2 regions of the Pantoea sp. Ae19-2 genome follow, and region 2 is predicted to be linked to the other one. Evidence: predicted binding sites of a transcription regulator. Region 2 holds the regulator's gene; the other holds the start of a gene.
What was found. The regulator LexA, encoded in region 2, represses DNA repair genes until DNA is damaged. The targets are predictions, from matches to a motif close to TNCTGTATGTACATACAGNA.
Positions count from the first base shown of each region.

Region 1: mutH (DNA mismatch repair endonuclease MutH) is a predicted target of LexA. The motif match lies at 4,513-4,532, and genes of this name have one in related genera.

Region 1 is NZ_JBCHWE010000001.1:244,106-252,076, forward strand. Features, by position in the region: gene lysA (diaminopimelate decarboxylase) at 1-1,204, shown strand, start outside; gene AAIE03_RS01175 (NADP(H)-dependent aldo-keto reductase) at 1,274-2,314, opposite strand; gene AAIE03_RS01180 (YgdI/YgdR family lipoprotein) at 2,455-2,673, opposite strand; gene AAIE03_RS01185 (TerC family protein) at 2,792-3,502, opposite strand; gene mutH (DNA mismatch repair endonuclease MutH) at 3,603-4,280, opposite strand; gene rppH (RNA pyrophosphohydrolase) at 4,967-5,494, shown strand; gene ptsP (phosphoenolpyruvate--protein phosphotransferase) at 5,507-7,753, shown strand; gene lgt (prolipoprotein diacylglyceryl transferase) at 7,863-7,971, shown strand, end outside.
Region 2 is NZ_JBCHWE010000001.1:3,634,374-3,642,344, forward strand. Features, by position in the region: gene pspG (envelope stress response protein PspG) at 70-336, opposite strand; gene dusA (tRNA dihydrouridine(20/20a) synthase DusA) at 499-1,494, opposite strand; gene AAIE03_RS16725 (conjugal transfer protein TraF) at 1,593-2,864, opposite strand; gene zur (zinc uptake transcriptional repressor Zur) at 3,293-3,814, shown strand; gene AAIE03_RS16735 (CsbD family protein) at 3,885-4,097, opposite strand; gene dinF (MATE family efflux transporter DinF) at 4,269-5,591, opposite strand; gene lexA (transcriptional repressor LexA) at 5,702-6,316, opposite strand; gene AAIE03_RS16750 (diacylglycerol kinase) at 6,423-6,791, opposite strand; gene plsB (glycerol-3-phosphate 1-O-acyltransferase PlsB) at 6,920-7,971, shown strand, end outside.

The DNA of each region.
Region 1 (7,971 bases), 3.4 Mb from region 2:
TTTACTGCCGCTGGCACGTCAGTACAGCGGCCCGTTCTGGGTTTATGATGCGCAGGTTATCCAACAGCGTATTGCTCAACTCCACGCATTTGATGTGGTGCGCTTTGCGCAAAAAGCCTGTTCTAACACCCACATTCTGCGCCTGATGCATTCTGCGGGCGTTAAGGTTGATTCGGTTTCCCTGGGCGAAATTGAGCGTGCGCTGGTGGCCGGTTTTCAGCCCGACAGTGACGAAATCGTATTCACTGCCGATGTCCTGGATAACCCTACGCTTGCCAGGATTGCAGAGCTTAAGGTGCCGGTTAACGCCGGATCCGTCGATATGCTGCATCAACTGGGTGCCGTTTCGCCAGGACATGCCGTCTGGCTGCGCATTAACCCCGGCTTTGGTCACGGGCACAGCCAAAAAACCAATACCGGTGGCGAAAACAGTAAGCACGGCATCTGGCCCAGCGATTTGCCCGCTGCTCAGGCGGCCATCGAACAATATGGACTGCGCCTGATCGGCATTCATATGCATATCGGTTCAGGCGTGGACTATGCGCACCTGCAGCAGGTCTGCGATGCCATGGTGGATTTGGTCGTGGAATTTGGCCAGGATCTTGAGGCTATCTCTGCCGGAGGCGGTTTATCCATTCCCTATCACTACGGGGAAGAGGCGATCGATACCGATCACTATTTTGGCCTGTGGGACACGGCACGCCAGCGCGTGGCGGACCATCTGGGCCATGCCGTGAAGCTGGAAATCGAACCCGGCCGTTTCCTGGTCGCGGAGTCAGGCGTGCTGGTCTCTCAGGTTCGGGCAGTAAAAGAGATGGGCAGCCGCCACTTTGTGCTGGTGGATGCAGGCTTCAGTGATCTGATGCGCCCCTCCATGTACGGCAGCTACCATCATATCTCTGTGATGGCGGGCGATAACCGGGCGATCGATGAACAGGCAACGATCGACAGCGTGGTTGCAGGCCCTCTGTGCGAGTCGGGCGATGTTTTCACACAGCTTGAAGGTGGCAAGGTGGAAACCCGCGCTATTCCGGCCGCGAAAGTCGGGGATTATCTGGTGTTTCACGACACCGGCGCTTACGGCGCATCGATGTCCTCAAACTACAACAGCCGCCCACTGATTCCTGAGATCCTGTTTGAAAACGGCGAGCCGAGAGAAATCCGCCGCGCGCAGCGCATTGAAGATCTGCTGGCGCTGGAATGAGGCTACTGCGCCTGTTGAAAGACGATGACTGACAGGCCAGCCGTGCCACCGCACGGCTGGTCGTCCCCGTCAGGGGGCTGGATAGGTGTAACGGCGATGGATCGCTTCGAGTTCTTCCAGAACCTCATTGCTGAGCGTTACGTTGGCGCTGTCGATATTGATCTTTAACTGATCCAGCGTGGTTGCGCCCAGCAGGGTGCTGGACACAAAAGGTTGTTGACGAACAAACGCCAGTGCCATTTGTGAAGGATCAAGCTGATGTTTTTGGGCCAGCGCCACATATTCCGCCACCGCCAGTTGAGACTGCTCACCGCTGTAGCGGGTAAAGCGGCTAAACAGGGTATTACGTGAACCCGCGGGCTGCGCGCCATTCAGGTATTTACCGCTCAACGTACCAAACGCCAGGCAGGAATAGGCCAGCAGCTCCACGCCTTCATGCTGGCTGATTTCCGCCAGGCCCACTTCAAAACTGCGATTTAGCAGGCTGTAGGGGTTTTGAATAGAGACGATACGCGGCAGTTCATGCTTTTCTGCCAGCTGCAGATAACGCATGACGCCCCACGGCGTTTCATTCGACACGCCGATATAGCGGATCTTACCTGCCCGCACCTGCTCAGCCAGAGCCTCCAGCGTTTCTAACAGCGTGACAGGGACGCTGTTCTCACTGTACTGATAGCCCAGCTTGCCAAAAAAGTTGGTTTGACGCTGCGGCCAGTGAAGCTGATACAGATCGATGTAGTCGGTGTTTAAACGTTTCAGGCTGGCATCCAGCGCCTCGCGAATATTTTTGCGATCCAGCGCCATATTAGGACGAATCGACGCATCGTTGCCGCGCGTTGGGCCGGCAACTTTACTGGCAAGAACGATTTTGTCTCGGCTACCGGTCTTTTTTAACCAGCTGCCAATATATTTTTCGGTCAGCCCCTGAGTTTCGGGCCGCGGGGGAACAGGATACATCTCGGCAGTATCAATCAGGTTGATGCCCGAACTGAGGGCTAAATCCAGTTGAGCGTGGGCGTCGGCTTCGCTGTTTTGCTCACCAAACGTCATGGTGCCCAATCCAAGCTGGCTCACTTCCAGCGAGCTATGGGGGATACGGTGATAGTGCATTGCCGGCTTCCTTTTCTGTAGGGATAAGTAATATGACTTCAGGGACTATAGCGCGAGGCGTAGCGGCTAAGAAAGGGGGATAACAGAGAGAAATAGCCTGCCGACGCGGGGGAGGGGCGACAGGCCGATACTTTTCGCATCTAACGTTCAATAATGGTAGAAACGTCGTCACTGTTGATCTGCACCGTATGGCCTGACTGATCGGTGTATTGCACCAGCCCCGTTTCTTTATCAATGCTCGGTTTCCCTTCGGTCATAATCATCCGGCCATCTTTTGTTGCCATAACATAATTGGAACTGCATCCACCCAATGTCACCGCAGCAACGGCCAATAATACAATTTTACTCAGCCCTTTCATTATGCTCATCCTCACGAATCGTCCACTGCAAAAAGTGTAGTAATAAATCCTTTTACCGATTGGGTTAATCGTATCAATCTGAAAATAACCGGGCGGCGCGGAGCCGCCCTTGACAACATTAGTGCGTTTTTTTCTTACTGCGCATCAGGTTAAGGCACTCAACGGCCATCGAGAAGAACATGGCAAAATAAATGTAACCTTTTGGTACATGCACCGCGAAACTTTCCAGGATCAGGGTAAAACCCACCAAAATCAGGAACGAGAGAGCCAGCATTTTGACCGATGGATGACGATCAACGAACTCGCCAATACTGCGGGCAGCGACCATCATCATTAATACCGCAATTACCACTGCCGCCATCATAATAAACAAATGGTCGGAGAGGCCCACGGCCGTAATAACGGAGTCGAGACTAAAAATGATGTCGAGCAACATGATTTGAACAATGGCACCCATGAAAGAGTGAACGTTGGTTTTGTGCTCGGCTTCTTCGCCTTCTATCGTTTCATGAATCTCCATGCTGGACTTCCACAGCAAGAATAATCCACCAAACAACAGGATGAGATCGCGTGCTGAAAAAGCATGATCCATGAGGGTAAACAATGGGTTGGTCAGTCTTGCGACCCAGGCAATAGAGGCCAGTAAACCCAGACGCATCAGCATTGCGCCCATTAAACCGATACGGCGTGCGCGGGCTTGCTGATGTTTGGGGAGTTTTGCCACCACTAACGACAGAAAGATAATGTTATCAATGCCCAGAACCACTTCCAGAATGGTCAGGGTGCCCAGCGCCAGCCAGGCGTTGGGATCGGTAATCCACTCGAACATACCTGCACTCATATCCTAAACGAAAATTAAACAAAGATTATACGCACCAAATTTGTCTAACTCACATTTAAATAACGCCAGGGACGCGAGAATAAGGTTGTCAGACCAGAAAATGGCGTGCCAGAAGCGGGCCTGTAAAACTTTTCTTGAGATAAAAACCGCGTGGCAGCGTCATGATGGGCTGCCCGCGATCGCCGATCCCTTCCGTTAAGGCTTTGCTGTTTGCTGCCTTGGGGCGAATCTGCAGCCAGGCACCGTGACGGGCGGTGATGCGTTCTACCTGACCCAGTACGATCATATCCATCAACTCCTCCCAGTCCTGGCGCAGCATCTCGTCTTCCTGCGCGTCGGGGCTCCACAGCAGCGGCGCGCCAACCCGACGTTCGCCTAACGGAATGTCACGTTCGCCCTCTACCGGCATCCACAGGACGCGCGCCAGCTTATGGCGGACATGGCTGTTTTGCCAGGTGACGCCGCTGTTTCCGGTGAGAGGCGCAACGCAAACAAATGTTGTTTCCAGCGGTTTACCATAGCGATCGACAGGGATCGTTTTTAGTTCAATTCCCAGATGTGCGAAATCCTGTTCTGCTTTACTGCCCGCACTGGCACCCAGATGCCATTCCAGCAGCATTCCGACCCAGCCTTTATCCCGTTTCAGGTTGGCCGGTATCGGAATGCCTGCCTGACCGGCCAGGGTTTGCAGCGTTAAACCTGCCAGTGACTGGGCGCGCGATAACAGTGTTGACTCGTCTTCAGGTGGCCCGGGAAGGAATGTCATGTGAATAACTCATAATGATTAATAATTAAGCAGCCTGCGGCAGCCTCAGGTTTTCCACAGGAAAGAACGCGGTATAACTCACATAATAACATGAAACATAGTACTTTTTTTTACAGCGAAATTGGCAGGCTCCAACGAATGTCGCAGGTTATCCCAACTTGCTCTCAATAATGAACAGGATCTTAAGCCCAGTTATCCACAGAAAAATGGGATAACCCCGTTTCAGGTTGCCTACTGGTTCCATTTACAGCCTTGACTTTACTGTTTTTCAACAAAAATTAAGCCGTTTGATGCAAGCTTGAGCCGATCGCTGTGGATAAAAAGCATTGTGATGGATCTTTAGCCAATTGTCAGCGCGAAGGAATTATCCGCCTCCTTTCCGCCAGGGTAAAAGGCAGCAGGGCAAAAAAAAATTTTTATATTTCAATAGGAAGTCGTGGTCTGGTGTTTGGCACCTTCAGATTCATCCTGGTACGTTATTCAGTTAACTCCCGTGTTCTGCACAAAGCTATCCACAGAAAACGTGAATAAGATCTCTCTTTTTACGGCCTTTTGTTTATAACTTCGCATGAGTCTGTGAGTTATCCCGACTTTACGCCTCAAAGCGCCCGCAAATCCAGTGGTTTACCGCCTGTAAGGAGTGTGAAACAATCAGACCATTCAAATTTAGCTTTTGAGGTAGTCCAGTGATCGATGATGATGGCTACCGCCCGAATGTTGGTATCGTAATTTGTAACAGGCAGGGGCAAGTGTTATGGGCCAGGCGCTTTGGACAGCACTCCTGGCAATTTCCTCAGGGAGGCATCAATCCCGGTGAAACCGCGGAACAGGCGATGTATCGCGAACTGTTCGAAGAAGTCGGATTACACCGCAAAGATGTTCGAATACTTGCATCTACCCGTAACTGGTTGCGCTACAAGTTGCCAAAACGTTTGGTGCGTTGGGACACAAAACCGGTTTGTATTGGTCAGAAACAAAAGTGGTTTCTTCTGCAGTTGATGTGTAATGACGCAGACATTAATGTGCAGCACAGCAGCACGCCGGAATTCGACGGCTGGCGGTGGGTAAGCTTTTGGTATCCGGTCCGTCAGGTTGTCTCCTTTAAGCGCGATGTTTATCGTCGGGTGATGAAAGAGTTCGCTGGCGTAGTGATGTCCATGCAGGAGAGTGCGGTGCAGCGAAATCATCCTGCCCATCGACGTAAAAGAGGATAGGCCACGCCCTTTATGCTCACTCAGTTGCGAGAAATTGTTGAAAAGGTGGCGAGTGCGCCACGTCTGAATGAAGCACTCGACATTCTGGTTAATGAGATCTGCCTGGCGATGGAAACGGAAGTCTGTTCCGTCTACCTCGCCGATCACGAACGCCGGTGTTATTACCTGATGGCGACACGCGGTCTGAAAAAACCGCGTGGGCTAACGGTCAAGCTGGCGTTTGATGAAGGTATTGTCGGTCTGGTGGGGCGACTCGCTGAGCCGATTAACCTTGCCGATGCGCAGAGCCATCCCAGCTTTAAGTACATTCCTTCAGTAAAGGAAGAGCGCTATCGCTCTTTCCTTGGCGTGCCTATTATCAGCCGCCGCCAGCTTATGGGCGTGCTGGTGGTTCAGCAGCGTGAACATCGACAGTTTGACGAAAGTGAAGAGTCGTTTCTCGTTACCCTGGCCACGCAGCTGGCTGCCTTACTGTCGCAATCGCAACTGAGTCAGTTGTTTGGTCAATATCGTCTGGCACGCATTCGGGCTATTGCTGCCGCCCCAGGCGTTGCCGTCGCGCCGGGCTGGGTAGACGAAACCCAGCCCTTACTCGATCAGGTTTCTGCCGCCTCAACGCTGGATCCGCAGCGTGAACGCGAGCGTTTGTCGCTGGCCATGGCCGAAGCCGCCAGTGAATTCCGTCGCTTCAGTAAACGCTTTACCGCCAGCGCGCAAAAAGAGAGTGCGGCGATCTTCGATCTCTACTCGCACCTGTTAACGGACGCACGCCTGAAAAAGGATCTTTTCGCAGAGATCGAGCGGGGATCCGTTGCCGAGTGGGCGGTCAAAACCGTCATTGAAAAGTTTGCCGCCCAGTTTGCCAGCCTGACGGACAGCTATCTGAAAGAGCGCGCCGGCGATCTGCGGGTGTTGGGTCAACGTTTGCTGTTCCATCTCGATGATTCTCTGGTAGGCGTGAACGCCTGGCCTGAGCGTTTCGTGCTGGTGGCTGACGAACTCACCGCCACAACGCTGGCGGAAATTCCGCACGAGCGTCTGGCAGGGATTGTGGTACGCGACGGCGCGGCGAACTCCCATGCGGCCATTTTGACCCGGGCGATGGGCATTCCGACCGTCATGGGTGCGGACATTCAACCCAGTCAGTTAAATAAACGTTTGCTGATTGTCGATGGCTATCGCGGTGAACTGCTGATCGATCCTGAACCGGTTCTGGTGCAGGAGTACCAGCGGCTAATCAGTGAAGAAAATGCCCTCAGCAAAATGGCTGAAGGCGGCGTGGACAGGCCGGGCGAGCTGCGTAGCGGTCAACGTATACAGGTTATGCTGAACGCGGGGCTGAGCCCGGAGCATGAGCAAACGCTGGGCAGCTGGGTTGACGGTATTGGCCTTTACCGCACTGAAATTCCCTTTATGCTGCAAAGCGGTTTTCCATCGGAAGAAGAGCAGGTTGCTCAGTATCAGGGCATGCTGCAGCTGTTCCACGAAAAGCCGGTTACGCTGCGCACGCTGGATATCGGGGCAGATAAGCAGTTGCCTTACATGCCGATCAGTGAAGAGAATCCTTGCCTGGGCTGGCGGGGCATTCGTCTCACGCTCGACCAACCAGAGATTTTTATGGTGCAGGTGCGCGCGATGCTGCGTGCTAACGCCGCGTCAGGCAATTTGAGTATTTTGTTGCCGATGATCAGCCATATCGATGAGATAGACGAAGCCAGGCGGCTCATTCAGCGTGCCGGGACAGAAGTGGAAGAGATGCTCGGCTATACCATTCCGGCGCCGCGCATCGGGATTATGATTGAAGTGCCTTCTATGCTGTTTATGATCCCGCACCTCGCGTCGCGCGTCGATTTTGTGTCTGTCGGGACCAATGACCTGACGCAGTATTTACTGGCGGTGGATCGTAACAATACCCGCGTGGCGAACCTGTATGATTCGCTGCATCCGGCTATGCTGCGTGCGCTACAGGCAATTTCTATTGAAGCCCATTTGGCGAATCTGGAATTATGCTTATGTGGTGAAATGGCGGGCGATCCGATGTGTGTGGCACTATTGATAGGGATGGGATATCACCATCTCAGCATGAACGGCAAGAATGTCTCACGCGTTAAATATCTGCTGCGTCACCTGGATTATGAAGAAGTCCAGAAACTCAGTATCCAGGCGCTCAAAGCCTGTTCAGCGTCAGATGTGCGTCAGCTGGTCTCGGCGTTTATGGAAGAGCGCGGCCTGGGCGGCCTGATTCGCGGCGGTCGTTAACCCAGGTTACATTTCTGCGGCTACTCAGAAAACTGGCTGTGCTATCATGCCCAGCCCTAATTTATGTACATCACGTCCCCTTTTCAGGGCTGAAAATAAACGGTGAATGATGAATAACGGCTATATCGCATTTCCGCAGTTCGATCCGGTAATCTTCTCGATCGGACCGCTTTCGCTTCACTGGTACGGATTGATGTATCTGGTGGGTTTTGTTTTCG
Region 2 (7,971 bases):
ATAAGTAAAAAGTATGGTCCGCAGCCATTATCTTACCGGCAATCTCTTAACCTGTGATCTCGCCCACATTTAGTACCGGCCATCTCTTTCCAGTCGGCTGAAGCGGCGTTTGAGCCTGTTGCGTCGACGTGTGTCTTCATCAGTAAAAAAGCGGCGATAAAGCCACACCGCTGCCACCGCCAGTATGAGCCAGGGCAGAACGTGTACGATAAGCGCAAACACGCCACCGATAAACATCACCACCGTCGCGACGATCAGGGCAGCAATGACGCCTAACAGGGACACGCCGGTGAATAACAGCATCAGGAAAAAACCCAATACAAAAAGTATGTCCATTTTGGTGCTCCTCGTTATCAATAGATTATTTATTACAAGAAACGTGCCAAAGGTTAACTTTTTGATTTTAAATAAGATAACAGAATAGCCCCAGCCCAAAGATGATGAAATTCACCAAATTATGGTGTTAAAAAAACCAGCCTGATGGCTGGTTTGGCAGAACTAGGCTTCCTGAGGAATTTTGTCGGCGACCAACGCCAGCGCCGCCTCTAGCACGCGGACGTCAGCGCCAGGTTTGTGCGCATTTTCACTAAGATGACGACGCCACTGACGTGCACCAGGAATGCCCTGGAACAGGCCCAACATATGGCGCGTGACATGGCCGAGATAGGTGCCTTTCGACAGTTCTGCCTCGATATAAGGATACATCGCGCGCACCACCGCAACCGGATCGACAGCAGGACGGTCGCGGCCAAATAATTCACGATCCACCTGTGCGAGGATACCGGGGTTTTGATAGGCTTCGCGGCCCATCATGACGCCATCCAGGTGCTGAAGATGCGTTTTCGCTTCTCCAAGCGTTTTAACGCCGCCGTTAATCGCAATCGTTAACTGAGGGAAATCGCGTTTTAACTGGTAAACACGTGGGTAATCCAGCGGTGGGATCTCACGGTTCTCTTTCGGGCTGAGTCCGGAAAGCCAGGCTTTGCGGGCATGGATAATAAAGGTGTCACAACCACCGCGTTCGGCAACCGTGCCGATAAAGTCGGTAAGGAAAGCATAGCTGTCCTGATCGTCAATGCCGATGCGCGTTTTAACCGTTACCGGGATATCCACCACATCGCGCATCGCTTTGATGCCGTCAGCCACTAAGCCAGCTTCCGCCATCAGGCAGGCGCCAAAACGACCATTCTGTACCCGGTCTGACGGGCAACCGACATTGAGGTTCACCTCATCGTAACCGCGCTGCTCTGCCAGCGCCGCACACTGCGCCAGGGCTGCGGGATCGCTGCCGCCCAACTGCAATGCGACCGGGTGCTCCTGCTCGCTGTATGCCAGATAATCGCCTTTGCCGTGAATAATCGCGCCCGTTGTTACCATCTCGGTATACAGCAGCGTGTCAGCCGTAAGCTGGCGATGGAAATAGCGACAGTGACGGTCAGTCCAGTCGAGCATGGGGGCAATGGAGAAACGTTGGGATGAAAAAGTATCGGTCATGAAGCGCAGTCGGTCCGGTGGTTAACAGTGATGATATTCTGCGCAAGGATAGCATAAGGGCGGGCGACAAGGTATCGCCCGCCCGTGAATGGCGGAGATTAGAAATTAAATCCGAGCTGAGCCATCGCGCCCCAGGTATTGTTTTGGCCTACCGAACCCGCCAGATCCAGGTGCACAGAATTATTGAATGGTGACAGGCCGAAACCGGCTGTGGCTACGTTTTCATCAGTCGAACGCATGTCCGCGCGGTAACCAGCACGTAACTGCAGCCAGTCCAGTACACGGTATTCCGCACCGACGCCAGCGTACTGGCTGTTTTCCTGCGATTTAAAGCGATGGGTTTCAGTGAGGTCAACATCGCCTGTCAGGGTAACGGGACCTTTATCCCAGGCTAAACCCGCGGTTACTAACGGCCGGATTTCGTAAGTATCGCGGTAGCCGTTCACTTCTTTCGTTTCCAGATCGCGGGAAACCAGGTTTTGTCCGGTCACGCCCAGCGTCCAGTTTTCAGCAAACACTGTCGCCATGCCGGCATCAATGTTGAAGCCACTTTCCGTGCTGCGGTAGCGGCCATCGCGTAAATCGTTTTTGTCGTAGTTATAGACGCTGGCGGAATAGTTATACAGCCAGGTTTTTTGCAGCTTGGGTGTAATGCCAATTGAAACCGGCTGACCGGCGATGGTGAATTCATGCGCAACGGCAATACCATAATCCGTATTCAGTGCAGCCAGCCCATTGGCACTGGAACCCAGCAAGTTTTGGATATTAGCCAGCCCAAAGGGACCGCCAGGAATACCTGCAAAGCTGCCATCAGCAACGCCCTGCAGTATGACAATGTCACCCTCTTTCACGTTTGCGCGTACATGTGCTGTACCGTAAGCCTTAGTCACAAAAGCAAAAGGCAGGGTTTCGTTAGGGATGGTTACGGCGATCGCCACGCCCGCTGTGGCATTGGCTTTGTTACCGCGTAAGTCCCGGAGCGTATTCGCTAAGTCGCCTGACGCGGCCTGTATCTCAGGAATACGACGCAACAGCTCAAACCCCGATGCATTTTCGAACAGATCCTGATAGCGATTCACTGTGTCAGTGATGTTATCGATCTTATCGACCATCTTGTCTTTGTCGGTGATTTGCGCACCGGCACTGGGAATAATGATGCTGACATCGTCATCAGGTTTCGCTTTGGTCATCAAGGCCGGGTTGGCCAGAACGGCTGATCCGTAGGTCGAGGACGCCACGCCTGTTCCACCCATGGCATCGTTACGGGCATCATACCAGGTTCCTGCGGCAAGCGCGGAAGATGAAAAAACCAGGGCATTGAACACTGCAGGAAAAACCAGAACGGAACGTGGTACGGTTAATTTTGCCATTTGCTTATCATCACCTGAAATATTGCCGTCAAAACATTAACGACTGAATAGTTTGTTACCTCCATTGTGGAGGATTGCTAACGCTTTATTGCTGTGAATTCAGAGTAAATAGTGGCGCAATTCCGTGGATTGATTATTTTTCGATCCGATATGTGCAGTTACCGCCAGAAAAGCTTCAGGCAAATCCGGTCTGAGCCAGCACTTTATTAAGAACATTTAAACATTAGTGCTTAACTCAGTGAGATGTAAAGTAAAAGTAAAAAATATCTATAAACATTCTGAAATACACTGGTCTCAGGCGGGTTGTTGCCGGGGGAAAACAGGGGGGAAAAGCGGCCAAAAAGGCAGGCTTAGGGACTCCTGGCGAGGTTCAGCGTCAACATAATTATTGTGATAAGATAACATCACCTGTCCAGCGGAGAACTTTCATGTCAACCATGACGCCAGAGCAAATTATGACCCAGGCTGAGAAGCTGTGTTTACAGCGCGGTGTCCGCCTGACAACACAGCGAGCAGAAGTGCTGAGGTTGATGGCCGGACAGCCTGGCTCAATCAGTGCCTATGATCTGCTTGATCAGCTGCGGGTTAGCGAGCCACAGGCAAAACCGCCCACCGTTTATCGCGCGCTGGATTTCCTGCTAGAGCAGGGATTTATTCATCGGGTGGAGTCAAATAACAGCTACGTAATGTGCCATCACTTCGAAGCGCCTGCACACACGTCGGTTATGCTGGTGTGCGATCGCTGTGCTGGCGTGACCGAAAAGCAGGCTCAGGGCGCGGAGCAGATCATCGCCTCTTTGGCTGAGGAAGCCCATTTTGTCCTCAGAAATAGCGTGATCGAAGCGCATGGCTTATGTGAGAACTGTGCTGAAGTTGAGGCGTGTGAACAGCATGAACATTGTGATCACGATCATCATACTGAAGGGAAAAAGCGCGGTAAGCGGGGCTAGTTTGCACATCCTTGTGCGGTGGCCGGCATGAGCGTACCGACCCGGGTAGGAGCGTCCCTGAAAAGCGTGATTACCAGCGGTAATCTTTGTTAGAACCTTCCCAGGCCGTTACTTCCTTCTCCGCTTCTTCTTTTGCGTAGCCGTAACGTTCCTGGATTTTACCGACCAGCTGATCGCGTTTACCTTCAATGACTTGCATGTCATCATCGGTCAGCTTGCCCCATTTCTCTTTCATTTTTCCTTTGAACTGTTTCCAGTTACCACTCGCTTCGTCTTTATTCATTGCAGACCTCCACGTTATCCTTCGGTTTCGCATTATCTTGCAGTTAAGCAAAATCACGATATAAAGCGCTGGTCATCAGCGCCATTCAAAGTTAATTGTAGTAGGTAATCTCAGGATTGCCGGAAAAAATGAAAATATTATGTATCCTGCGTCATAATTCCGGCTGAGCGGTCAGGCATTGAACCAGGTGCCATTACGCCAGTGCTTACGCCAGACCAGCCACAAGGATAAGCCGCGCAGGGCCAGGAAAACGGCGATAGCCAGCCACAAACCATGGTTGCCCAGCCAAGGCAGTGTCGTGAGCGTCAGGAAGTAACCCAGCGCAGCCACTGCCATGCTGTTACGCATTTCTCTGCCCCGCGTTGCGCCAATAAACATGCCATCCAGTAGATAGCACCAGACGCCGATCAGCGGTAACACCATCTGCCAAATCAGAAAACTATCGGCCGCCTCTTGCAGTGCACGAATAGAAGTCAGCAAAGTCACGATCTGATAGCCAAAAAAAGCATAGGCCAGCGAGAAAAACAGCGCCACTAACAGGGCCTGGCGACAGGCAGACAACCATACCTGCTGCAGTCGGCTACCGTCTTTTGCCCCGTGTGCTTCGCCAGCAAAGGCCTCGACGGCATAGGCAAAGCCGTCCAGGGCATAAGCGGTAAAAGTGATAAACATCAGAAGGATAGCATTTACCGCTACCACATCCGGGCCAATACGGGCACCCAGTACGGTCAGCGAGGCAAAGCAGAGCTGCAAGAGCAATGAGCGCAGTAAGATATCGCGGTTAAGGCGAAGAAGGCGGTGAATATCGCCACGCCAGCTGCGGGCGAGCATATCAAACCTGATACCACGGAGCCTTAATACGCGCCACACCATTGCCATACCGACCAGCAACGTCGCGTATTCTGCCAGCGCGGTGGCGGTGGCAGCACCGGCCACGCCCCAGTGCAGGCCCAGAACCAACCAAAGATCTAACAGGATATTGATGACATTCCCCACCACCAGCAGGATGACGGGTGCCCGGGCATACTGAACGCCCAGCAGCCAGCCCAGGATTACCAGGTTAGCCAGCGTTGCGGGCGCGCTGAGCCAGCGAATATGAATAAACAGGGCAGCCTGTTCCAGCACCGACGGATCCCCACCGACAAAGCGGGTCGCCAATGCGGTGACGGGATAGCGGAGGAAGATAAACAGGATGCCGACCACCAGGGCGATGATCAGTGGCTGTGTCAGCGCACGCGCCAGCGCGGTCTTATCGCCCGCACCGAATGCCTGTGCCGTTAAGCCCGTAGTGCTCATGCGTAGAAAAAGCAGCAACATGAAGACAAAGCTGGTGACGGTCGTGCCTACGGCGACGCCGCCCAGATAGATCGGACTGTCGAGATGGCCAATAACGGCCGTATCGACCAAGCCGAGCAAAGGAACCGTAATATTTGACAGGATCATGGGCAGCGCTAACCGCCACAGTTTTTTATCGGTAGCCGTCAGAAAGCGCATTCGTGAATCCGTGCGATGAACCGCCGGGGTTTCAGGTCAACCCACAGCGGAAAAGTAAGGACAAGCAGGGGAATAGTAAGATTGACGAAAGCCGACAATCTTAACCGGTTTTACAGCCACTCACCGTTACGCACAATGCCCACGGCCAGACCTTCAACGGTCAGTGACTGGGCACGGGTGTCAACAACGATAGGCTCGAAATCATTGTTTTCAGGTAAGAGATGCACCACAGAACCCTGCTTTTTCCAGCGTTTTACCGTGACTTCGTCATCGATGCGCGCCACCACAACCTGACCATTGCGCACGTCCTGCGTTTTGTGTACGGCCAGCAGATCGCCATCCATGATGCCGATGTCTTTCATTGACATACCGCTTACGCGCAGCAGGAAATCCGCTGAAGGCTTGAACATGTCGGGATCCACTTTGTAATGCGTTTCAATGTGTTCCTGGGCCAGTAATGGCTCACCGGCGGCAACACGACCGATCAGCGGCAGGCCCTCTGATGGCTCTTCTTCCATTAACAAACGGATACCGCGGGACGCACCAGAGACAATTTCAATCACGCCTTTACGCGCCAGTGCTTTCAGGTGTTCTTCGGCCGCATTGGGCGAACGAAAACCGAGTTGTGCAGCAATTTCTGCACGCGTTGGCGGCATGCCTGTTTGATTAATGTGGTCGCGAATCAAGTCGTAGACCTGTTGCTGCCTGCTGGTTAATGCTTTCATCCCGCCCCCTGGTTGTTTATACAGTCGCTGTGAGTATATACAGGTATTGGTGAAATGGAAACCAAAACTCAGGTCAAAATCAGTTATTTGAGCCGAGATGGAACGCTTATCGCAAATGCGACCAAAGCAGCGTTCCCCAGACAAAAAGGGCCAGTAATATTGCGATAAAAACGGCAGCGGATCCCATGTCTTTTGCCCGCCCGGCAAGCGGATGACGCTCTTGGCCTGTGCGGTCTACCACGGCTTCTATCGCGCTGTTCAGGACTTCGACAATAATCACCAGCACGACAGAACCAATCATCAGGATGCGCGAAACAGTATCGACATCCAGCCAGCAGGCCAGGATAATCGCCACCACTGCGGCAACCGCTTCCTGACGAAAAGCGGCTTCGTGCTGCCAGGCAGCACGCAGACCTTGCCATGAATAGCCGGCCGCTTTCACAATACGGTTAAGGCCGGTGGCATTATTTGTCATAATAAAGGAACTCTTTTCAAAGGATTGACGTCAATATTGGGCAGCGCACAATTGTCGCTGTCACAGATTTTTGCTGCGCTTTCTGATAAGCTTGCGCCGCTTTGCTAACAAGAGGCTTCATATTGTCTATGTCAGGTTGGCGTATACTTTTTTATAAATTACTGAATTTACCCCTTTCGTTTCTGGTAAAGAGTAAGGCCATTCCGGCCGATCCCGTATCCGAACATGGGCTGGATCCTACCCGGCCTATTATGTATGTCCTGCCTTATGATTCAAAGGCCGATCTCCTCACTTTGCGTGCGCAGTGCATCCGGCACGATCTGCCCGATCCGCTCTCACCACTGGAGATTGACGGGGCCCTGTTGCCGCGCCATGTCTTTATTCACGACGGTCCGCGCGTGTTCCCCTATTTCGTGCCCAGCGTCGAGTCGGTAAAAATCTTCCACGAATATCTTGATCTGCACCGCAGTAATCCTGAGCTTGATATTCAGATGTTACCGGTTTCAGTTATGTTTGGTCGTGCACCTGGCCGGGAAGTGCAGGGTGAAGACAATCCACCGCATTTGCGCTTGCTTAACGGCGTACAAAAATTCTTTGCCGTGCTCTGGCATGGACGTGACAGTTTTGTGCGCTTCTCACCGACCGTCTCTCTGCGTCGTATGGCGACTGAGCACGGCACGGATAAATCCATCGCCCAGAAACTGGCCCGGGTTGCCCGTATCCACTTTGCCCGTCAGCGTCTGGCGGCTGTTGGCCCGCGCCTTCCCGCGCGCCAGGATTTGTTCAACCGCCTGCTGCAATCGAAGGCGATTGAAAAAGCGGTAGAAGACGAAGCACGCAGTAAAAAGATTTCCCATGAGAAAGCGCAGCAGAACGCCATCGAGATGATGGAAGAGATTGCCGCCAACTTCTCCTATGAAGCCATTCGCGTGACGGACCGGGTAATGGGCTGGCTCTGGAGCCGCCTCTATCAGGGTATCAATGTGAACGGCGGTGAGCGCGTGCGTCAGTTGGCGCAGGACGGACACGAGATCGTTTATGTGCCCTGCCACCGCAGCCACATGGATTACCTGCTGCTGTCTTACGTGCTGTATCACCAGGGGCTGGTACCGCCGCACATCGCCGCCGGTATTAACCTGAATTTCTGGCCTGCCGGGCCGATTTTCCGCCGTCTGGGTGC